Regions from separate parts of the Mitsuaria sp. TWR114 genome, predicted to be linked through region 2. Evidence: riboswitches for the same ligand, from Rfam matches in the RefSeq annotation. Region 2 holds a riboswitch; each other region holds the start of a gene.
What was found. Region 2 has a riboswitch for S-adenosylhomocysteine ahead of metH (methionine synthase). Riboswitches for the same ligand answer to the same signal wherever they lie in the genome.
Positions count from the first base shown of each region.

Region 1: another riboswitch for S-adenosylhomocysteine. It lies ahead of ahcY (adenosylhomocysteinase); the one in region 2 lies ahead of metH (methionine synthase).
Region 3: another riboswitch for S-adenosylhomocysteine. It lies ahead of metH (methionine synthase); the one in region 2 lies ahead of metH (methionine synthase).

Region 1 covers NZ_VOSR01000022.1:2,159-10,298, forward strand. Annotated here, with positions in the region: gene infA (translation initiation factor IF-1) at 162-419, shown strand; gene FUT87_RS01230 (oxidoreductase-like domain-containing protein) at 463-669, shown strand; gene FUT87_RS01235 (hypothetical protein) at 912-1,403, shown strand; gene FUT87_RS01240 (HAD family hydrolase) at 1,331-2,122, opposite strand; S-adenosyl-L-homocysteine riboswitch at 2,195-2,293, shown strand; gene ahcY (adenosylhomocysteinase) at 2,396-3,829, shown strand; gene FUT87_RS01250 (TlyA family RNA methyltransferase) at 3,863-4,594, shown strand; gene metF (methylenetetrahydrofolate reductase [NAD(P)H]) at 4,591-5,430, shown strand; gene FUT87_RS01260 (OmpW/AlkL family protein) at 5,559-6,200, shown strand; gene FUT87_RS01265 (proprotein convertase P-domain-containing protein) at 6,438-7,004, shown strand; gene pepQ (Xaa-Pro dipeptidase) at 7,130-8,140, opposite strand, start outside.
Region 2 covers NZ_VOSR01000541.1:215-5,992, forward strand. Annotated here, with positions in the region: gene FUT87_RS18825 (homocysteine S-methyltransferase family protein) at 1-875, shown strand, start outside; gene FUT87_RS18830 (HD-GYP domain-containing protein) at 954-2,159, opposite strand; S-adenosyl-L-homocysteine riboswitch at 2,381-2,485, shown strand; gene metH (methionine synthase) at 2,636-5,338, shown strand; partial or broken gene FUT87_RS18840 (hypothetical protein) at 5,501-5,778, shown strand, end outside.
Region 3 covers NZ_VOSR01001101.1:4,451-12,590, forward strand. Annotated here, with positions in the region: gene metH (methionine synthase) at 1-2,213, opposite strand, end outside; S-adenosyl-L-homocysteine riboswitch at 2,364-2,468, opposite strand; gene FUT87_RS27775 (HD-GYP domain-containing protein) at 2,690-3,895, shown strand; gene FUT87_RS27780 (homocysteine S-methyltransferase family protein) at 3,974-5,050, opposite strand; gene FUT87_RS27785 (DUF4197 domain-containing protein) at 5,091-5,768, opposite strand; gene FUT87_RS27790 (fumarylacetoacetate hydrolase family protein) at 5,749-6,816, opposite strand; gene FUT87_RS27795 (hypothetical protein) at 6,868-7,398, opposite strand; gene FUT87_RS27800 (hypothetical protein) at 7,402-7,806, shown strand; gene FUT87_RS27805 (DUF3567 domain-containing protein) at 8,026-8,140, shown strand, end outside.

The DNA of each region.
Region 1 (8,140 bases), on a different contig from region 2:
TGCCGACCTTCGAGACCCGCCGCGCCGCGTTGCGCTACGCGGAGACCGAAGGCACGGCCTGGGCGCGCTGCCATTGACGGCGCGCCCGTGATTCCCGAGGCGAAGGCCCGCGGCAGACCGCGGCCGGCGCCCTTATCGATTTCAAGAAAGGAGCCTCCCGTATGGCCAAGGAAGAACTGATTGAAATGCAGGGTGTCGTCAACGAAATCCTGCCGGACTCGCGCTTTCGCGTGACGCTGGAGAACGGCCACCAGGTCATCGCCTACACGGGCGGCAAGATGCGCAAGCATCACATCCGCATCCTGGCTGGCGACGCCGTCTCCTTGGAGATGTCGCCCTACGACCTGACCAAGGGCCGGATCACCTTCCGTCACCTGCAGCGCTCGGCCCACTCGGGACCGCCGCCGGTCCGTCGCTGAGCGTGCGCCGCGGGGGCCGAAGCCCTCGCGGAGCCTCCCGGTCATGACCACCGCCCTGCCCGACCCCGCCGCGGCGCCGGCCTCGCTCGAGGCCGACGACCCGATGCCCCAGCCGCCCGTGCAGCCGGACATCGACGCCTGCTGCGGCAACGGCTGCGACCCGTGCATCTTCGACCTGCACGACCTGGCGATGGACCGCTACCGGCAAGCGATGCGCGCCTGGAAGGCCCGCCACCCCGAGGCCGGCTGACGCCTCACCCCCACCCGGAAGGGCCGCCTCGCGCGGCCCTTCGCTTTTTCCGGCGGCCCCGTCCACGTTCGGGGGTCTCGCCTCCCTCCGACGAGGCCCCCCTCAGGTCGAGGGGCGTTTGCGTTTCGTGACGTTTTTGGGGACATCCTCGGGCTTCAGAACCCCCGCGCGCCCGCCGACATCCAGGACAGGCGCCGCGCTTGCCGCGCGGGCGCATCGATCTCCCCCGATCGGAGGCCCCGATGTTCATGACTGGCCAGAACCGTTTCCATGTCGCGCGTTCCGACGCCCAGGCCAACCTGCGCTTCGCGCTGGCGCGGCTGAGCACCGACTGGCGCCACCTCGACCCGTTCGGACTGGAGGTGCTGCTGCGCCACCTGCTGATGGCGGAGCACCGCTGCATGCCGCATCCCAGCGTGCTGCGCGAGCGCCCGACCAACCGCTGGCTGCTGCCGCGGCTGCGGCGCCGGCGCATCGAGGTGGCGGAGCGGCTCGTGGCCGTCGGCGGACGCGTCAGCCATGCGAGCCTGGCGCGGGTGCTGCCGCGCGGGCATGACTGGCCGGGAGTGTCGGCGCTGGTCGGGCGGCATGCCTGGGATCCGGTCGAAGGGCGCCAGCCCCGGCCGCGCGTCCCGGCCGTCGAGGACGCGCCGACCCGCCCTCAGCCGGCCGCGGCCAGCAAGGCGCGGGCCACTTCCGCGAAACCGTCGCCGCGCTCGCTGGCGGTGACGTAGGCCGGCGGGTGATCCAGCATCGGCAGGAAACGCGCGATGTTGGCCACCCCCACCGACAGGGGCACCCGCTCGAACATCAGCTGGTCATTCGTCGAGTCGCCGACATAGACCCACTCCCGCGGATCGAACGCTCGCCCGGTCAGCCGCTTCACCGCCCACTGGGCGGCGGTCCACTTGCTGTGTTCCCCGATCCAGCCGTTGACGTGGATCGAGCTCACCGTCGCCACCAGCCCATGGGCGCGCATCAGGTCGCAGACGGCGGCGATCGCGTCGTCGTCCAGCCGCGTGAATTCGCTGTGGTCGACCGCGATGTCGGTCAGCCGCCCCGCGCTGTCGCGCGCCAGCTGGGCGCCCGGCACCGTCGCCACGATCGCCCCCGCGCAGGCCTGCAGACGCGCGAAGTTCTCCCGTCGCGTCGCGTCGTCCTGGGCGAACTCGGTGACCAGCGCGTCGTTCTCCCGGTGCAGCAGCACCCCGCCGTTCTCCGCCACGATCCCCCGCAGGGGCCGGTCCAACGCGAAGGGCGCGCTCCAGCCCGCGGGCCGGCCGGTGATCGCGATGACCGGGACGCCGGCGCCCTGCAGCCGATGCAGGGCCGCCAGCGCGGCGGGGGCGATGTCGCCCTCGGCCGTCAGGGTGTCGTCGATGTCGGTCAGCACCCCGCGCAGGGGGAGCCAGGCCGCGCGGGGACAGTCGCTGAGCGGGGGGATCGTTCGCATAAGGGGCGATTGTGGCCCCGACCGTGACGCTGTCATCAAGCCGTCGAACGGAACATGTCTACAATCGCGCCCTGTTCCGAGGAGCGTTGCGACCTCCCATCCCATCGAGGCCAGGCTCGGAACCGCCGCGCGGCGACGTGCCCGCGGCCATGGCAACCGCGCTCACCCGTCGACCCTTCGCAGGCCGGGTGAGGACCGAGCGGCAAGTGCCCTCCCCACTTCTCCCCATGTCCTGATCGCTGGCGTCGACGGCCCTTCCTCGCAGGAGTCCGCATGAACGCCCAACTGAAGCCGCTGGCCCAAGACCAGTACCTGATCAAAGACCTGTCGCTGGCCGACTGGGGCCGCAAGGAGATCAAGATCGCCGAGAGCGAGATGCCCGCGCTGATGGCGATCCGTGAGGAATACGCCGCGGCCCAGCCGCTCAAGGGCGCGCGCATCACCGGCTCGCTGCACATGACGATCCAGACCGCCGTGCTGGTCGAGACGCTGCAGGCGCTGGGCGCCGAAGTCCGCTGGGCCTCGTGCAACATCTTCTCGACGCAGGACCACGCCGCCGCCGCGCTGGTCGCCGTCGGCACCCCCGTCTTCGCCTACAAGGGCGAGACGCTGGAAGACTACTGGGACTACACCCACCGCATCTTCGAGTTCGGCGCCAAGGGCGAAGCGGGCGAAGGCCCCAACATGATCCTGGACGACGGCGGCGACGCGACGCTGCTGATGCACCTGGGCCAGAAGGCCGAGAAGGACCTGTCGGTCCTGGCCAATCCGGGTAGCGAGGAAGAGCGCATCCTGTTCGCCGCGATCAGGAAGAAGATCGCCGAAGACGCGACCTGGTACACCCGCAAGAGCGCCGAGATCATCGGCGTGACCGAGGAAACGACCACCGGCGTGCATCGCCTGAAGGAGATGTCGGCCAAGGGCACGCTGCTGTTCCGCGCGATCAACGTCAACGACTCGGTCACCAAGAGCAAGTTCGACAACCTCTACGGCTGCCGCGAGTCGCTGGTGGACGGCATCAAGCGCGCCACCGACGTCATGGTCGCCGGCAAGATCGCCGTGATCGCCGGCTACGGCGACGTGGGCAAGGGCTCGGCGCAGGCGATGCGCGCGCTGTCGGCCCAGGTCTGGGTCACCGAGATCGATCCGATCTGCGCGCTGCAGGCCGCGATGGAGGGCTTCCGCGTCGTGACGATGGAATACGCCGCCGACAAGGCCGACATCTTCGTGACCACGACCGGCAACAAGAACGTGATCCGCCACGAGCACATGGCTGCGATGAAGCACAACGCGATCGTCTGCAACATCGGTCACTTCGACAACGAGATCGACGTCGCCTCGCTCGAGCAGTACGAGTGGGAAGAGATCAAGCCGCAGGTGGACCACGTGATCTTCCCGGACGGCAAGCGCATCATCCTGCTGGCCAAGGGCCGCCTCGTGAACCTGGGCTGCGGCACCGGCCACCCGAGCTACGTGATGTCCTCGAGCTTCGCCAACCAGACCATCGCGCAGATCGAGCTGTTCGCGCACAAGGACGCTTATGCCGTGGGCCAGGTCTACGTGCTGCCCAAGCACCTGGACGAGCACGTCGCGCGCCTGCAGCTCAAGACGCTGAACGCGCAGCTGAGCGAGCTGACCGACGAGCAGGCCGCCTACATCGGCGTCAGCAAGGCCGGTCCCTACAAGCCCGACACCTACCGCTATTGATCGACTGACCGTCGACTGAACCGAGACCCGACCATGCGTGCTGATCAGCGGCTTCTTTCCCTTGGCCTGGCGCCCACGCGCTCGGCTGCCCAGCGGCTGATCGACGCACGCGCGGTCGAGTGGGAAGGCCCCAAGGGCTGGACCGTCGTGCGCAAGTGCGGCGAGGACCTGCCCGAGACCACCCCCATGCGCGTGACGAACGATGCCGAACTGCGTTACGTCTCGCGCGGCGGGCTCAAGCTCGAGGGTGCGCTGGCCAAGGTCGGCGTGTCGGTGGCCGGTTTCTCGGCCCTGGACATGGGCCAGAGCGCGGGCGGGTTCACCGACGTGCTGCTCAAGGCCGGCGCGGCGCACGTGACCGGCATCGACGTCGGCCACGGCCAGCTGCACGAGACCTTGAAGGCCGACCCGCGCGTGACGGCCCTCGAAGGCATGCACGTGAAGGACTATGTGCCCGCCGAGCCTTTCGACCTCGTCGTGGGCGACCTGAGCTTCATCTCGATGATCGGCACGATCAAGCACGTGGCCGGCTGGCTCAAGCCGCAAGGCCAGGCGCTGCTGCTGATCAAGCCGCAGTTCGAGCTCGGCCCCAAGGCCTTGAACAAGAACGGCATCGTCAAGGACAAGTCGCAGTACGCCGTGGTCAAGGAACAGGCCGTGGCCGCCGCCGAGAAGCGCGACCTCGTCGTCAAGGGCTGGTTCGAAAGCCCCGTCACCGGTGGCGACGGCAACACCGAATTCTTCATCTGGATCCAACAACCATGACGACGCCGGTCAGCATCGAATTCTTCCCGCCCAACACGCCCGTCGGCACCGAGAAGCTCAAGACCGTCGTGCAGGAACTGCGCGCGGTGAATCCGCAGTACTTCAGCGTCACCTACGGCGCCGGCGGCTCCACGCGCGAGAAGACGCTGTCGACCGTCGCCGACATCGCGTCGCAGGGCTTCGACGCCGCGCCGCACCTGTCCTGCGTCGGCTCCACGCGCGAGAACATCGCCGAGATCCTGGCGACCTACCGCGCGCAGGACATCCGCCGCGTCGTCGCGCTGCGCGGCGACCTGCCCAGCGGCACGGCCACGGCGGGCGAGTTCCGCTACGCCGCCGAGCTGGTGCGCTTCATCCGCGAGACGCAGGGCGAGGACTGGGACATCGAGGTCGCGGCCTATCCCGAGTACCACCCGCAGCAGCGCTACGCGGCGCGCGACCTGCAGTTCTTCGCCGACAAGGTGCGCGCCGGCGCCAGCGGCGCGATCACGCAGTTCTTCTACAACCCCGATGCCTACTTCCACTTCGTCGAGGCCTCCCGCGCCCTGGGCGTGGAGGTGCCGATCGTGCCGGGCGTCATGCCGATCAACAACTACGCGCGCATCGCGCAGTTCGCGCAGCGCGACGGCATCGAGATCCCGCGCTGGGTCGCGCTGAAGATGGAGGGCTACATGGATGACGCCGCCTCCGTGCGCGCCTTCGGCCTGGACGTCGTCACGCGACTGTGCGAGCGCCTGATCGCCGGCGGCGTGCCGGGGCTGCACTTCTACACGCTCAACCAGAGCGCGCTGACGCTGGAGTTGTGCAAACGCCTCGGTCTCGCCGCCCAAGCTTGACCCCGCGCAAGCGGTCCGCGCCGCCGCGGGCGGTCTTCATGCCGCGCCGCCGTTCCTTGTGAACGGTCAAGGCCAGCGGCCCGGGGCCCACGTTCAATGCCGGTCACCCATTGACCAGGAGTGAACGTATGTCCCGCATCCCCACCCGATCCCGCTTGTCCCTCGGCGCCGCGGCGCTCATGGCGCTCACGGCGCTGATGACGACCACCGCGCTGCCCGCGCATGCGCAGGGCAGCCCCTGGGTGATCCGCGCCCGCGCGGTGAACATCGACCCGGCGGACAAGGACCGGACCGGGCTCGGCCTGTCGCTGAGCCGCAAGACGATTCCCGAAGTCGACATCAGCTACTTCATCACGCCGAACCTGGCGACCGAGCTGATCCTGACCGTGCCGCAACGGCACACGCTGCGCAGCAACGGCGTGCGCATCGGGACCGTGAAGCACCTGCCGCCGACGCTGACGCTGCAGTACCACTTCAACCCGGACGGGCAGTTCCGCCCCTACCTTGGCGCCGGCCTCAACTACACGCGCTTCTCCAGCGCCCGCTTCGAGCCGGCCGTGCAGGCGGCGCTGGCGCCCAGCATCGAGAAGCAGAGCGTCGGCCTGGCCCTGCAGGTCGGTTTCGACGTGATGCTGGATCCGAGGTGGTCGATCAACCTCGACATCAAGAAGCTCAAGATGGACACCGAGGTGCGCTCCAAGGGCGCGTCGGTCGGCAAGTTCAAGATCGATCCGCTGCTGATCGGCGTCGGCGTGGGCTATCGGTTCTGAGTCCCAGAAATCCGTTTCATCCCCTCGGCCCTCGCATCAGCTGAGGGGACGGCGCAAGCAGCCAACGTCGGGATTCTTGACAGTTCGTTAAAACCGCACGCGCGGAGCGCCGGGAATTGTTCACGGAAACAGCGCCAAGTGCCTATGCCAGAAGGGATTCGAACGCCATCCCTAATTCATTGGCATGAACACTGCTTACATGGAGTCACAAGCCACCTTTTTTGTGACCCTGACTCCATGAACTTCAAGCGTCTGCTGGCCGTCTGCGCCGCCTCCCTGACCACCGCCTTCACCGCCCAAGCCGCGGTCGTGACCGCCTCCAGCACCACGCCGACCGCCATCTGCGACCGCTGCGTCGTGACCTCCACGCTGAACGTCGACACCCGCGGCACGCTGAGCGACGTCAACGTCTCGATCGTCGACCTGCGCCACACCTATGACGCCGACCTGGCGATCTGGCTGATCGCGCCGACCGGCACCACCGTCCAGCTGTTCAACCGCCGCGGCGGATCGGCCGACAACTTCTTCAACACCGTCTTCGACGATGCGGCGACCACCGCCGTCGCCAATGGCGCCGCGCCGTTCACCGGCAGCTTCCGCGCGGAAGAACTGCTGTCGGCCTTCAACGGCCAGGACGCCTTCGGCACCTGGACGCTGCGCGTGGCCGACCTGGCCGGCGCCGACGTCGGCGTGATCAACAACTGGAACGTGCAGCTGACGACCGTGCCGGAGCCGGGTTCGCTGGCGCTGGCCGGGCTGGCGCTGGTCGGCCTGGGCATGGCGCGCCGCCGCAAGGCAGCCTGAGGCCGGCGGGCGAGCGCCCGCCAGCGACCGTCATCGGGCGCCGCTCGACGACCGGAACGATGAACGAAAGGGCCCGCGGGCCCTTTTTTCATGCGTGACGGGGTGGGCGCCGAGGGCGCCAGCGCTCAGCCCAGCGCCGCGAACGCGTCCCGCGTCAGGTTCTCGGGCGCGCCGCTGTGGCGGCAGGCGACATCGTCTTCGATGCGCACGCCGCCGAAGGCGCTGAGGTGCTTGACCAGCGCCCAGTCCACCTGCGCCGCCGCGGGCGTCGCGCGCAGCTTGTCCAGCAGCATCGGGATGAAGTACAGCCCCGGCTCGATCGTCACCACCATGCCGGGCTGCAGCATGCGCGTCAGCCGCAAGTAGGGGTGACCGTCGGGCTTGGGGATCGTGCCGCCGTCCTCGCCGGCCATGAAGCCGCCGATGTCGTGCACCTGCAGGCCGAGCAGGTGGCCGATGCCATGCGGCAGGAAGGTCGAGGTCACGCCCTGCGCGAGCATCGCGTCCTCGTCCATCCGCACGATGCCCAGCTGCCGCAGCACGCCGGCGATCTCGCGGTGCGAGGCCAGGTGGATGTCGCGGTAGTCGACGCCCGCGCGCACGCGATCGACCAGGCGCAGCTGCGCGGCCTCCATCGCGTCGACCAGCGCCTGGAAGCTGGCGTCGCCGTTGCCGGTGGTGCGGGTGATGTCCGAGGCATACCCGCAGCTGTGCGCGCCCGCGTCGATCAGCAGCGACAGCGACTGCGCCGGCGCCCGCTGGTCCTGGTACTGGTAATGCAGCACCGCGGCGTGCTGGTTCAGCGCGACGATGTTGCCGTAGGGCAGGTCGCGCTCGGCCAGGCCGCAGGCCCGGAGGTAGGCGGCATGGATCGCCGCCTCCGACCGGCCTTCGCGGAAGGCGCGCTGCGCGGCCAGGTGCGCCGTCGCGCCCAGCGTCGACGCCTCGCGCAGGCGCAGCAGCTCGTAGCCGGTCTTCACCGCGCGCGCGTGATGCAGCGGGTTCAGCACCTCGGGCGGGTTGTTCGGGACGATGTCGCCCAGCGCCGCGTCGGCCTCGCCGACGATCGCCAGCTCGCCCGGCAGCTGCAGGTAGGGCAGCGCCTCACCGGGGGTGCGCACGACGATCATTTCGAA
Region 2 (5,778 bases):
TGCTGACCAAGCCCGAGGTCATCAGCGAGATCCACCGCCAGTACCTGGACGCCGGCGCCGACATCATCGAGACCAACACCTTCGGCACGACCACCGTCGCGCAGGAGGACTACGGGCTGGAGGCCTTCGCCTACGAGATGAACGTCGCTGCGGCGCGCCTGGCGCGCGAGGCCTGCGACGCGTTCAGCACGCCGGATAAGCCGCGCTTCGCGGCCGGCGCGCTCGGCCCGACGCCGCGCACGGCGTCCATCAGTCCCGACGTGAACGACCCGGGCGCTCGCAACGTCGACTTCGACACGCTGCGCGCCGCCTACTACGAGCAGGCCAAGGGCTTGCTCGAGGGCGGCGTCGACCTGTTCCTGATCGAGACCATCTTCGACACGCTCAACGCCAAGGCCGCGATCTTCGCGGTGGACCAGCTGATGGAGGACACCGGTGAGCGCCTGCCGGTGATCATCTCCGGCACGGTGACCGACGCGTCGGGCCGCATCCTGTCGGGTCAGACGGTGACGGCGTTCTGGCACTCGGTGCGCCACGCGCTGCCGCTGGCGATCGGCCTGAACTGTGCGCTCGGCGCGGCGCTGATGCGGCCCTACATCGAGGAACTGTCCAAGGCGGCCGGCGACACGCCGATCTCCTGCTACCCGAATGCCGGCCTGCCCAACCCGATGAGCGACACCGGCTTCGACGAGACGCCGGACGTCACCGGCCGGCTGGTGGGCGAGTTCGCCGCGGCCGGCTTCCTGAACATCGCCGGCGGCTGCTGCGGCACGACGCCCGACCACATCCGCGCGATCGCGCAGAAGGTCGCCGCCTACCGGCCGCGCCCGTGGGGCAGCAAGCTGTTCAGCGGACTGATCACTGAAGGCGTCTGATCCCTCCCTCTCCCTCTCCCACTTCGCGGGAGAGGGCGGGGGTGAGGGCCGGCGGGGCAGCGGCCAGGGCAGTCCACCTCAATAGAGCTTGAGCATCGCGTCCATGTGGACGCGCAGCCGGACTTCATGCGGCGCCAGACTGGCCGAGATCGCCTGCGCCGGCAAGCGCGTGTCGCGCAGCACCGGCACGGTCAGCGGCGAGCCGCTGCGGCCGATCAGCGCCGCCACCAGCGGTTCGCTCGCGCTGTGCCCGCGCTTGAGCACCATGCCCTCCTCGCCATTGGCCAGCCGGACCAGCGAGCCCGGCGGATAGAGGCCGATCGCCTTGATCAGCGCGGCGCCCGCCTCGTCGGGCTGCTGCAGCTCGTCCAGGTAGACCGCCCGCGCGGCCTGCGCCGCCGACAGCGCCCGGCGGTTGCGTCGCGGGCTCAATCGCGCGCCATAGACGTCGATGCGGCGCAGCAGGCGCGCCATCAACTCGCCGTCCGCACGGCCGGCCAGCGGGCCCGGCCCGGCGTCGTGATGCAGGCGGACCGCGGCGAGCCAGGCCTCGTCGTCGACCCCGATCCCTTGCAGCGTGGCCGCCGCGCGGTCGCCATGGCCGGCCAGGGCCTCGCGCTGCGCCTGGGCCAGCGCCTCCGGCCGCAGCGCATGCTGGTCCTGCTGGGCGGCGCTGTCCAGGTTCATCGTCAGCGCCGCCAGGCCCAGCGTGCGCCGGCGGCCCTCGCTCCAGCCGAGCTGGCGGGTCGTCATCTCCGCCAGCACCAGCGACAGCAGCGCATGCCGCGCGCTGTACTGCAGCGGCTCCTGGCCGGCGTCGTGCACCAGCATCGCCAGCGAGGCATCGGGCTGCTGCGTCAGGCGCGACAGCACCGTGTCCAGCAGCTGCGCCAGGCGCAGGAGGAAGTCCGGCCGATGCGGATCGCGCAGCACCTGCTGCGCATGCCACTGCAAATCGGCCCAGATGGCGGTGTGCGCCGGCCCCGTCGCCGCCGGCAGGGGCATGGGCCGCGTGGGCTTGTACTCGGCCTTGGCATTGGCCAGCGCGGACAGCGAGGCCCCCTGCAGCATCATCGTGTCGAGCTTGTGGGCCAGGGCGCGCTGGTATTCGCGCGTCTCGTGCGCCTGGACCCAGGGCCCGCGCGCCAGCAGCTCGCGCACCTGCGGCGTGTCGGGCAGCGGATGCCCGGCGGCGAACAGCAGGTGCCCCGCCGCGTCGCGCAGCGAGAAGGTCAGCACCTGTCCCACGCGCAGGCTGTTTGAAGGAAGTTGGACCAGATCCACGTGGCCTTCCCGGCGACCGGACGTCGCCTCCTCGTTGTTGTCGTTGTCGGATGTCGCCGTGCCTGCGCCGGTTCCCTCCACCGCGGCACGCTGCGGGCGAGCATAGGTCCGCGCGAGGCTTCGGCAGGCATTCCGGCACGAACAAAGCAGGGCCGGACCGGTAGAATGCACGCCGTTTCCGCTGCCAGCAATGCCGCATTCGCGGCATCGGGGCGGCGGTGGTTTCCGAGGAGCGTTGCGACAGGTCCCGTCATCCGGGCGCCCGCCAGGCTCGGAACGGCGCGGTCGGACCCCGGGACCCCGCTGAACAACGACGCTCACCGTCCCGCCCCGCGCGGGGTTGCGGTGAGTTGCGCGGCCCCGTCTCGATCCAGCTTCCTCCAGCCTCGAAGAGCGCCGCCGCCATGTCCGCCCTCCCTCCCGCTTCCGACGCTTCCGACGCCAGCACCGCTCCGGGCCGCGCCGCCGTCCCCCCGATGAAGCTCTCCGGCCTGGAGCCGGTGGCCATCGGCGCCGGCACGCTGTTCGTCAACGTGGGCGAACGCACCAACGTCACCGGCTCCAAGGCCTTCGCGCGGATGATCCTGAATGGCGATTTCGAGCAGGCGCTGAGCGTCGCCCGCCAGCAGGTCGAGAACGGCGCCCAGGTCATCGACATCAACATGGACGAGGCCATGCTGGACAGCAAGGCCGCGATGGTGCGCTTCCTCAACCTGATCGCCTCCGAGCCCGAGATCGCGCGCGTGCCGATCATGATCGACTCGTCCAAGTGGGAGGTGATCGAGGCCGGGCTCAAGTGCATCCAGGGCAAGGGCATCGTCAACTCGATCTCGCTGAAGGAGGGCGAGACCGAGTTCCGCCGCCAGGCCAAGCTGATCCGCCGCTATGGCGCGGCCACCGTGGTGATGGCCTTCGACGAGACCGGCCAGGCCGATACCTACGAACGCAAGATCCAGATCTGCGAGCGCGCCTACCGGCTGCTGGTCGACGAGATCGGCTTCCCGCCCGAGGACATCATCTTCGACCCCAACATCTTCGCGATCGCCACCGGCATCGAGGAGCACAACAACTACGCGGTCGACTTCATCGAGGCCACGCGCTGGATCAAAGCGAACCTGCCCGGAGCGAAGGTCAGCGGCGGCGTGTCCAACGTGTCCTTCAGCTTCCGCGGCAACGAGCCGGTGCGGGAGGCCATCCACACGGTCTTCCTGTACCACGCGATCCAGGCGGGGATGGACATGGGCATCGTCAACGCCGGCATGGTCGGCGTCTATGACGAGATCCCCGCCGACCTGCGCGAGCGCGTCGAGGACGTGGTGCTGAACCGCCGCGAGGACGCAACCGAGCGGCTGCTCGAGGTGGCCGAGTCGGTCAAGGGCGCGGCCAAGGACGACAGCGCCAAGCTGGCCTGGCGCGCGGGCGACGTCGACGCGCGGCTGTCGCATGCGCTGATCCACGGCATCACCGATTTCATCGTCGAGGACACCGAGGAGGCCTGGCAGGGCATCCGCGCCAAGGGCGGCCGGCCGCTGCACGTGATCGAAGGCCCGCTGATGGCCGGCATGAATGTGGTCGGCGACCTGTTCGGCGCGGGCAAGATGTTCCTGCCGCAGGTGGTCAAGAGCGCGCGGGTGATGAAGTCCGCGGTGGCCCACCTGGTGCCCTACATCGAGGAGGAGAAGCGCCAGCTCGCCGCCGCCGGCGCCGACGTCCGCTCCAAGGGCAAGATCGTCATCGCCACGGTGAAGGGCGACGTGCACGACATCGGCAAGAACATCGTCACGGTGGTCCTGCAGTGCAACAACTTCGAGGTCGTGAACATGGGCGTGATGGTCCCGTGCCAGGACATCCTCGCCAAGGCCAAGGTCGAAGGCGCCGACATCATCGGGCTCTCGGGCCTGATCACGCCCAGCCTGGAGGAGATGCAGCACGTCGCCGCGGAGATGCAGCGCGACGACTACTTCCGCGTGAAGAAGATCCCGCTGCTGATCGGCGGCGCAACGACCAGCCGCGTGCACACGGCGGTCAAGATCTCGCCGCATTACGAAGGGCCGGTGGTCTACGTGCCCGACGCGTCGCGCTCGGTGGGCGTGTGCTCGGACCTGCTGTCCGATGAACGCGCCACGCGCTTCATCGACGAGCTGAAGTCCGATTACGAGAAGGTCCGCGAGCTGCACGCCAATAAGAAGCAGACGCCGCTGGTGACGCTGGCGCAGGCGCGTGCGAACAAGCAGCGCGCTGACTTCACGACCTACACCCCGCCGGCGCCGCGCTTCATCGGCCGGCGCCAGTTCCGCAACTACGACCTGGCCGAACTGGCGCAGTGCATCGACTGGGGCCCGTTCTTCCAGACCTGGGACCTGGCGGGGCCGTTCCCGGCCATCCTCAAGGACGAGGTCGTCGGCGCCGAGGCCCAGCGCGTCTTCAGCGACGGCAAGCGCATGCTGCAGCGGCTCATCGAAGGCCGCTGGCTGACCGCCAATGGCGTGCTGGGCCTGTACCCGGCCGCGCAGGTCAACGACGACGACATCGAGATCTACAGCGACGAGTCGCGCTCGGAGGTGCTGATGACCTGGCGCGGGCTGCGCATGCAGTCCGAGCGGCCGGTGGTGGACGGCGTGCGCCGGCCCAACCGGGCGCTGGCGGACTTCATCGCGGCCAAGGGCACGGTGCCGGACTACATCGGGCTGTTCGCGGTCACCGCCGGCCTGGGCGTGGACAAGAAGGAGCAGCAGTTCATCGACGACCTGGACGACTACTCCGCGATCATGCTCAAGGCGCTGGCCGACCGGCTGGCCGAGGCCTTCGCCGAGCGGCTGCACCAGCGCGTGCGGATGGACTTCTGGGGGTACGCGGCCGACGAGGCGCTCAGCAACGAGCAACTGATCGCCGAGGCCTACCGGGGCATCCGTCCCGCGCCGGGCTATCCGGCCTGCCCGGACCACCTGGTCAAGCGGGACATGTTCCGCGTGCTGCAGGCCGAGGACATCGGCATGGCGCTGACCGAAGGCATGGCGATGACGCCGGCGGCCAGCGTCAGCGGTTTCTACCTCGCGCATCCGGAGGCGACCTACTTCAATGTGGGCCGCATCGGCGACGACCAGGTGGCGGACTGGGCGGCCCGCATGGCGCTGGATCCGCAGGACGCGCAGCGGGCGCTCGCGCCGCTGCTGGGCTGACGCGCCGGAGCAACGAAAACCGCAGGACGCGGCCTTGTCCTACAGGCCGCGTTTCACCAATTTACAAACGGAACAAGAACCGGGCCCCGCGACTTGTAACAGCGTGGCATTCTTCGCTCGTCCCCCGAGGTAGGGGAAAACCATAAGAGGTGAATCATGGCGTTGAATACCAATCAAAAGATCGCGGCGGGTGCAGTTGGGGCCACCGTGCTGGTCGTGGCAGCGTTCTTCGCGGGGCGGCACCAGTCGGCGCCGTCGATGCCGGACACGCCGGTCGCGGCGGCCGAGCAGCAAGGCAACATCGTCGATCGCAACGGCGCCAATGCCGCCGACGAGGCGCGCGCCGCGCGCCGCTCGGGCGACCAGGCCGTGCAGCAGCACGCATCCAATGAACCCCGCCGCGGCTCGCAGTCGCGCGATGGCGGCTCGACCGGCTACGC
Region 3 (8,140 bases), on a different contig from region 2:
AGCCCGATGTAGTCCGGCACCGTGCCCTTGGCCGCGATGAAGTCCGCCAGCGCCCGGTTGGGCCGGCGCACGCCGTCCACCACCGGCCGCTCGGACTGCATGCGCAGCCCGCGCCAGGTCATCAGCACCTCCGAGCGCGACTCGTCGCTGTAGATCTCGATGTCGTCGTCGTTGACCTGCGCGGCCGGGTACAGGCCCAGCACGCCATTGGCGGTCAGCCAGCGGCCTTCGATGAGCCGCTGCAGCATGCGCTTGCCGTCGCTGAAGACGCGCTGGGCCTCGGCGCCGACGACCTCGTCCTTGAGGATGGCCGGGAACGGCCCCGCCAGGTCCCAGGTCTGGAAGAACGGGCCCCAGTCGATGCACTGCGCCAGTTCGGCCAGGTCGTAGTTGCGGAACTGGCGCCGGCCGATGAAGCGCGGCGCCGGCGGGGTGTAGGTCGTGAAGTCAGCGCGCTGCTTGTTCGCACGCGCCTGCGCCAGCGTCACCAGCGGCGTCTGCTTCTTATTGGCGTGCAGCTCGCGGACCTTCTCGTAATCGGACTTCAGCTCGTCGATGAAGCGCGTGGCGCGTTCATCGGACAGCAGGTCCGAGCACACGCCCACCGAGCGCGACGCGTCGGGCACGTAGACCACCGGCCCTTCGTAATGCGGCGAGATCTTGACCGCCGTGTGCACGCGGCTGGTCGTTGCGCCGCCGATCAGCAGCGGGATCTTCTTCACGCGGAAGTAGTCGTCGCGCTGCATCTCCGCGGCGACGTGCTGCATCTCCTCCAGGCTGGGCGTGATCAGGCCCGAGAGCCCGATGATGTCGGCGCCTTCGACCTTGGCCTTGGCGAGGATGTCCTGGCACGGGACCATCACGCCCATGTTCACGACCTCGAAGTTGTTGCACTGCAGGACCACCGTGACGATGTTCTTGCCGATGTCGTGCACGTCGCCCTTCACCGTGGCGATGACGATCTTGCCCTTGGAGCGGACGTCGGCGCCGGCGGCGGCGAGCTGGCGCTTCTCCTCCTCGATGTAGGGCACCAGGTGGGCCACCGCGGACTTCATCACCCGCGCGCTCTTGACCACCTGCGGCAGGAACATCTTGCCCGCGCCGAACAGGTCGCCGACCACATTCATGCCGGCCATCAGCGGGCCTTCGATCACGTGCAGCGGCCGGCCGCCCTTGGCGCGGATGCCCTGCCAGGCCTCCTCGGTGTCCTCGACGATGAAATCGGTGATGCCGTGGATCAGCGCATGCGACAGCCGCGCGTCGACGTCGCCCGCGCGCCAGGCCAGCTTGGCGCTGTCGTCCTTGGCCGCGCCCTTGACCGACTCGGCCACCTCGAGCAGCCGCTCGGTTGCGTCCTCGCGGCGGTTCAGCACCACGTCCTCGACGCGCTCGCGCAGGTCGGCGGGGATCTCGTCATAGACGCCGACCATGCCGGCGTTGACGATGCCCATGTCCATCCCCGCCTGGATCGCGTGGTACAGGAAGACCGTGTGGATGGCCTCCCGCACCGGCTCGTTGCCGCGGAAGCTGAAGGACACGTTGGACACGCCGCCGCTGACCTTCGCTCCGGGCAGGTTCGCTTTGATCCAGCGCGTGGCCTCGATGAAGTCGACCGCGTAGTTGTTGTGCTCCTCGATGCCGGTGGCGATCGCGAAGATGTTGGGGTCGAAGATGATGTCCTCGGGCGGGAAGCCGATCTCGTCGACCAGCAGCCGGTAGGCGCGCTCGCAGATCTGGATCTTGCGTTCGTAGGTATCGGCCTGGCCGGTCTCGTCGAAGGCCATCACCACGGTGGCCGCGCCATAGCGGCGGATCAGCTTGGCCTGGCGGCGGAACTCGGTCTCGCCCTCCTTCAGCGAGATCGAGTTGACGATGCCCTTGCCCTGGATGCACTTGAGCCCGGCCTCGATCACCTCCCACTTGGACGAGTCGATCATGATCGGCACGCGCGCGATCTCGGGCTCGGAGGCGATCAGGTTGAGGAAGCGCACCATCGCGGCCTTGCTGTCCAGCATGGCCTCGTCCATGTTGATGTCGATGACCTGGGCGCCGTTCTCGACCTGCTGGCGGGCGACGCTCAGCGCCTGCTCGAAATCGCCATTCAGGATCATCCGCGCGAAGGCCTTGGAGCCGGTGACGTTGGTGCGTTCGCCCACGTTGACGAACAGCGTGCCGGCGCCGATGGCCACCGGCTCCAGGCCGGAGAGCTTCATCGGGGGGACGGCGGCGCGGCCCGGAGCGGTGCTGGCGTCGGAAGCGTCGGAAGCGGGAGGGAGGGCGGACATGGCGGCGGCGCTCTTCGAGGCTGGAGGAAGCTGGATCGAGACGGGGCCGCGCAACTCACCGCAACCCCGCGCGGGGCGGGACGGTGAGCGTCGTTGTTCAGCGGGGTCCCGGGGTCCGACCGCGCCGTTCCGAGCCTGGCGGGCGCCCGGATGACGGGACCTGTCGCAACGCTCCTCGGAAACCACCGCCGCCCCGATGCCGCGAATGCGGCATTGCTGGCAGCGGAAACGGCGTGCATTCTACCGGTCCGGCCCTGCTTTGTTCGTGCCGGAATGCCTGCCGAAGCCTCGCGCGGACCTATGCTCGCCCGCAGCGTGCCGCGGTGGAGGGAACCGGCGCAGGCACGGCGACATCCGACAACGACAACAACGAGGAGGCGACGTCCGGTCGCCGGGAAGGCCACGTGGATCTGGTCCAACTTCCTTCAAACAGCCTGCGCGTGGGACAGGTGCTGACCTTCTCGCTGCGCGACGCGGCGGGGCACCTGCTGTTCGCCGCCGGGCATCCGCTGCCCGACACGCCGCAGGTGCGCGAGCTGCTGGCGCGCGGGCCCTGGGTCCAGGCGCACGAGACGCGCGAATACCAGCGCGCCCTGGCCCACAAGCTCGACACGATGATGCTGCAGGGGGCCTCGCTGTCCGCGCTGGCCAATGCCAAGGCCGAGTACAAGCCCACGCGGCCCATGCCCCTGCCGGCGGCGACGGGGCCGGCGCACACCGCCATCTGGGCCGATTTGCAGTGGCATGCGCAGCAGGTGCTGCGCGATCCGCATCGGCCGGACTTCCTCCTGCGCCTGGCGCAGCTGCTGGACACGGTGCTGTCGCGCCTGACGCAGCAGCCCGATGCCTCGCTGGCGATGCTGGTGCACGACGCCGGCCAGGAGCCGCTGCAGTACAGCGCGCGGCATGCGCTGCTGTCGCTGGTGCTGGCGGAGATGACGACCCGCCAGCTCGGCTGGAGCGAGGGCCGCCGGCGCACGCTGGGCCTGGCGGCGCTGACGATGAACCTGGACAGCGCCGCCCAGCAGGACCAGCATGCGCTGCGGCCGGAGGCGCTGGCCCAGGCGCAGCGCGAGGCCCTGGCCGGCCATGGCGACCGCGCGGCGGCCACGCTGCAAGGGATCGGGGTCGACGACGAGGCCTGGCTCGCCGCGGTCCGCCTGCATCACGACGCCGGGCCGGGCCCGCTGGCCGGCCGCGCGGACGGCGAGTTGATGGCGCGCCTGCTGCGCCGCATCGACGTCTATGGCGCGCGATTGAGCCCGCGACGCAACCGCCGGGCGCTGTCGGCGGCGCAGGCCGCGCGGGCGGTCTACCTGGACGAGCTGCAGCAGCCCGACGAGGCGGGCGCCGCGCTGATCAAGGCGATCGGCCTCTATCCGCCGGGCTCGCTGGTCCGGCTGGCCAATGGCGAGGAGGGCATGGTGCTCAAGCGCGGGCACAGCGCGAGCGAACCGCTGGTGGCGGCGCTGATCGGCCGCAGCGGCTCGCCGCTGACCGTGCCGGTGCTGCGCGACACGCGCTTGCCGGCGCAGGCGATCTCGGCCAGTCTGGCGCCGCATGAAGTCCGGCTGCGCGTCCACATGGACGCGATGCTCAAGCTCTATTGAGGTGGACTGCCCTGGCCGCTGCCCCGCCGGCCCTCACCCCCGCCCTCTCCCGCGAAGTGGGAGAGGGAGAGGGAGGGATCAGACGCCTTCAGTGATCAGTCCGCTGAACAGCTTGCTGCCCCACGGGCGCGGCCGGTAGGCGGCGACCTTCTGCGCGATCGCGCGGATGTGGTCGGGCGTCGTGCCGCAGCAGCCGCCGGCGATGTTCAGGAAGCCGGCCGCGGCGAACTCGCCCACCAGCCGGCCGGTGACGTCCGGCGTCTCGTCGAAGCCGGTGTCGCTCATCGGGTTGGGCAGGCCGGCATTCGGGTAGCAGGAGATCGGCGTGTCGCCGGCCGCCTTGGACAGTTCCTCGATGTAGGGCCGCATCAGCGCCGCGCCGAGCGCACAGTTCAGGCCGATCGCCAGCGGCAGCGCGTGGCGCACCGAGTGCCAGAACGCCGTCACCGTCTGACCCGACAGGATGCGGCCCGACGCGTCGGTCACCGTGCCGGAGATGATCACCGGCAGGCGCTCACCGGTGTCCTCCATCAGCTGGTCCACCGCGAAGATCGCGGCCTTGGCGTTGAGCGTGTCGAAGATGGTCTCGATCAGGAACAGGTCGACGCCGCCCTCGAGCAAGCCCTTGGCCTGCTCGTAGTAGGCGGCGCGCAGCGTGTCGAAGTCGACGTTGCGAGCGCCCGGGTCGTTCACGTCGGGACTGATGGACGCCGTGCGCGGCGTCGGGCCGAGCGCGCCGGCCGCGAAGCGCGGCTTATCCGGCGTGCTGAACGCGTCGCAGGCCTCGCGCGCCAGGCGCGCCGCAGCGACGTTCATCTCGTAGGCGAAGGCCTCCAGCCCGTAGTCCTCCTGCGCGACGGTGGTCGTGCCGAAGGTGTTGGTCTCGATGATGTCGGCGCCGGCGTCCAGGTACTGGCGGTGGATCTCGCTGATGACCTCGGGCTTGGTCAGCACCAGCAGGTCGTTGTTGCCCTTGAGGTCCTTGGGATGGTCCGCGAAGCGCGCGCCGCGGAAGTCCGCCTCGGTCAGCTTGTAGCGCTGGATCATCGTGCCCATCGCGCCATCCAGGACGGCGATGCGTTGCGCCAGGAGGGCGGGCAAGGCGGCGCCGCGGGTGTAGGCGGCGGCGGGACGGGCGGCGGTCGGGGCGTTCATGGGGCGCGATTGTAAAAAACCGCGCCCGGTCCCAGCCTTCTCATCCGCCAAAGACCTTCTTCAGGATGGCGCTGCCGGTGCCCACCGGGTCCTGGCGGATCTTCTTCTCCTCCTGGCCGATCATGAAATACAGCCCGTCCAGCGCCTTGTCGGTGACGTAGGACTGCAGGTTGGCGTCCTCCTTGCGGATCAGGCCGAAGCCCAGGGCCTTGCCGGCGACGGCGTTGTACTTCTCGCTCAGCGACTGGCGCTCGGTCGCCTTCGTCACGATCGGCAGGAAGCGGTCCGTCAGCGGCGAGCGCGTCTTGTCCTCGAAGAAGCGCGTCACCGCGTTGTCGCCGCCGCGCACGATCCGCACCGCGTCCTCGACGCTGATATTGCGCACGGTGCTGACCAGCAGCTGGCGCGCCTCGGGCATCGCCTGCTCGGCGGCGCGGTTCATCGAGGTCACCAGTTCGTCGATGCGCCGCCCCTGGCCGGTGGTGCGCAGCAGCCGGGCCGCGTCCTTGAGCGCGCCCGGCAGCTCGATGCGCACCTGCGGATTGCCCAGGAAGCCGTCGGTGCGGCCCAGGTTCGCGATCGCCGCCTGCGCGCCGCGCTCCAGGGCCGCGCGCACGCCGGAGGCGGCGTCGCCCTCGCTCAGGTTCAAGGCCATCGCCCAGGGCGAGGCGCAGCCCGCGCCCAGCAGCGCGATCAGGTCACGGCGAAGCAGGTTCATCGATGTCTCCTTCGGGGGTATCGGCCGCCGTGGTGGCGGCGGGCTCGGCGGGGTCGTCGCCCTCGGCCGGCGGCGTCGCGTCGGCATCGGCATCCGCGGCATCGATATCGGCGTCGGCATCGGCATCGGCCGCCAGGGACGAAGCCTGCTCCGATTCCGCGAGGTCCATGTCGATGGCGCCGAACGGGCCGGGGCCGTCACCGAGCTTGAACTCGATGCGCAGGCTGTCGCCGGCCTCGAGCACGACCGGCTTGCCCAGCACCGGCATGCCGGCGCCGACCAGCGTGCCGGCGCGCAGCGGCCGGTTGCGGGTGGCCTCGGCGAGCAGGTCGCCGAAGGACCACTGCATACCGGCCTTCGCGTCGACGACGGCCTGCTTGCGCCCGTTGCGCATGATCTGCAGCTGCAGCGCCGCGCGACCGAGGTACCAGGCGCCGGGCAGTTCATCGGGCGTGAGGGCGACCGGCGCGAACTGCAGCGCCGGGCGGCTGTGCAGCGCCGGCCAGCCATTGGCCAGCTCCTCCTGCTGCGCCGGCCGCAGCACCCAGTCGCTGACCAGCATCAGCAGCCGGACCGATTCCAGCGCCTGCGACGGCACCGCGCCCTGCGCCAGATCGCCGGTGAGGACCGCGAGTTGCGCCTCGGGCTCCAGGCCCGGCGCGCGCAGGTCCAGCGGATCGGCCGGCCCGAGCAGCGCCTCGGCGCCGCCGGCGCGCAGCAGCGGCGCACTCAGGCGCTCCGGCCAGGCCAGGCCGCGCTCGCGCAGTGCCTGGCCCTGTCCGGGATAGGCCTCGCCGGCGATCCAGCCGGCCAGGCGCGGCAGCGGCGCCATGCACTGCCGGGGATCGAAGGCGAACGCATGCCGCGCGCGGCCCTGGTTCAGCGAGAGTGACAACGTCTCCAGCTGCGGCGCCATGAAGTTCCAGTCGTCGAGCACTTGCTGCAGGCGCGTGGCGATGCCGTTGGCATAGCATGCCTGGCTCAGGTCGCGCGACACGACCACCAGTTGGCCGTCGCGCGATCCATCGCGGTAGGTTGCGAGTTTCATTGTTGTGGTCGGACAGTCATTCGTCGGGCGAGCGTTGGCGGCATTTTCACCTCAGGATCGGAAGGCGCTCGGCGTCGCGCTCGCGGCCGCGCTGCTGCTGCATGCGGCCGTGATGAATGCGCTGTCGCGACAGCCCGCGCCGCGCGCGGTCGACGCGAGCGCGATGGCGACCCGCCTCATCGACGCGGTCCCGCGGCCCGAGTCCTTGGCGGCGCCCATCGCGCCGCCCATCGCGCCGCCGGTTGCATCGCCTGTTACGCCACCGGTTGAGCCACTCGTTGCGCCGCCCGTGACGACGCCGGAGCTCGCGCCCGGCGCGGTGCCCACCGCCATCGCGACCACGACCCCACCGCTCGCCGACGCTCGCCCCGTCCCCGCGCTGCTCGCCCTGCCGCTGCGCGTGAAGGATCGCTCGCCTATGCCTTCGTCATCGACGGCCAGCCCGGTGAGGCTTCGCTGAATTTCCGGATCGAGGACGGACGCTACGACATGACCCTGGAGCGCCGCGCCGGCGACCGCGAACTGCCGCTCTGGCGCAGCGAAGGTCGCGTCGGTCCGCAAGGTTTGCAGCCGGAACGTCATCGCGTGCGCCGTCAGGGCCGCGAGCGCGAACTGCTCGTCTTCGACCGGGAGGCCGTCCCGCCGCGTCTGCTTGTCGGCGCACGCGCCTACACGCTGTCGGCGGGCACGCAGGACCGCCTGTCGTGGTGGCTGCAGCTGGCGGCGCTGATGGCGGCCGAGCCCGCGCCGCATGTCGGCCTGCGGCTGCGCATGCCGGTGGCCGGCGCGACCGGCGTGCACGACTGGGACTTCGAGGTGGTCGCGCGCGACGGCGACCGCTGGTTGCTGCAGCGCGCGCTGCGACGCGGCCCCGGCCGGCCCGCGCTGCAATGGTCGGCCTGGCTGGACGGACAGCGCGGTTTCCTGCCGGTGGACCTGCGTTTCAGCCTCGACGACGACGAGCAGTGGGCGCTCCGATTGCTGGATTGACCCTGCCGGTGTCGCGCGTGCCGGCACGACGGCCATGGCACGCGAACACGTTACGTTCCGTGAATCCGTGAAACCCTGTGCGGTTGGCACCACAAATGCTTGGGACCGGATGAATCCGTGCCGGCAAGTTCTGCCACCATGGGGTCATGGCCTGGTTGGGAGCGATGGGGCTTGAATCCATCGCGTCAGGCCATAACTCCTGTCACAAAGGAGTCCTTCATGCACATGCTCTACGACTCGCCGAGCTACATCGTCGTGCAGTTCGATGTTCCGGTCGACCCGTCCCCCGGTGACGCGGCGCATGCCGCGCAGGCGGACCACACCCACCTGCCCT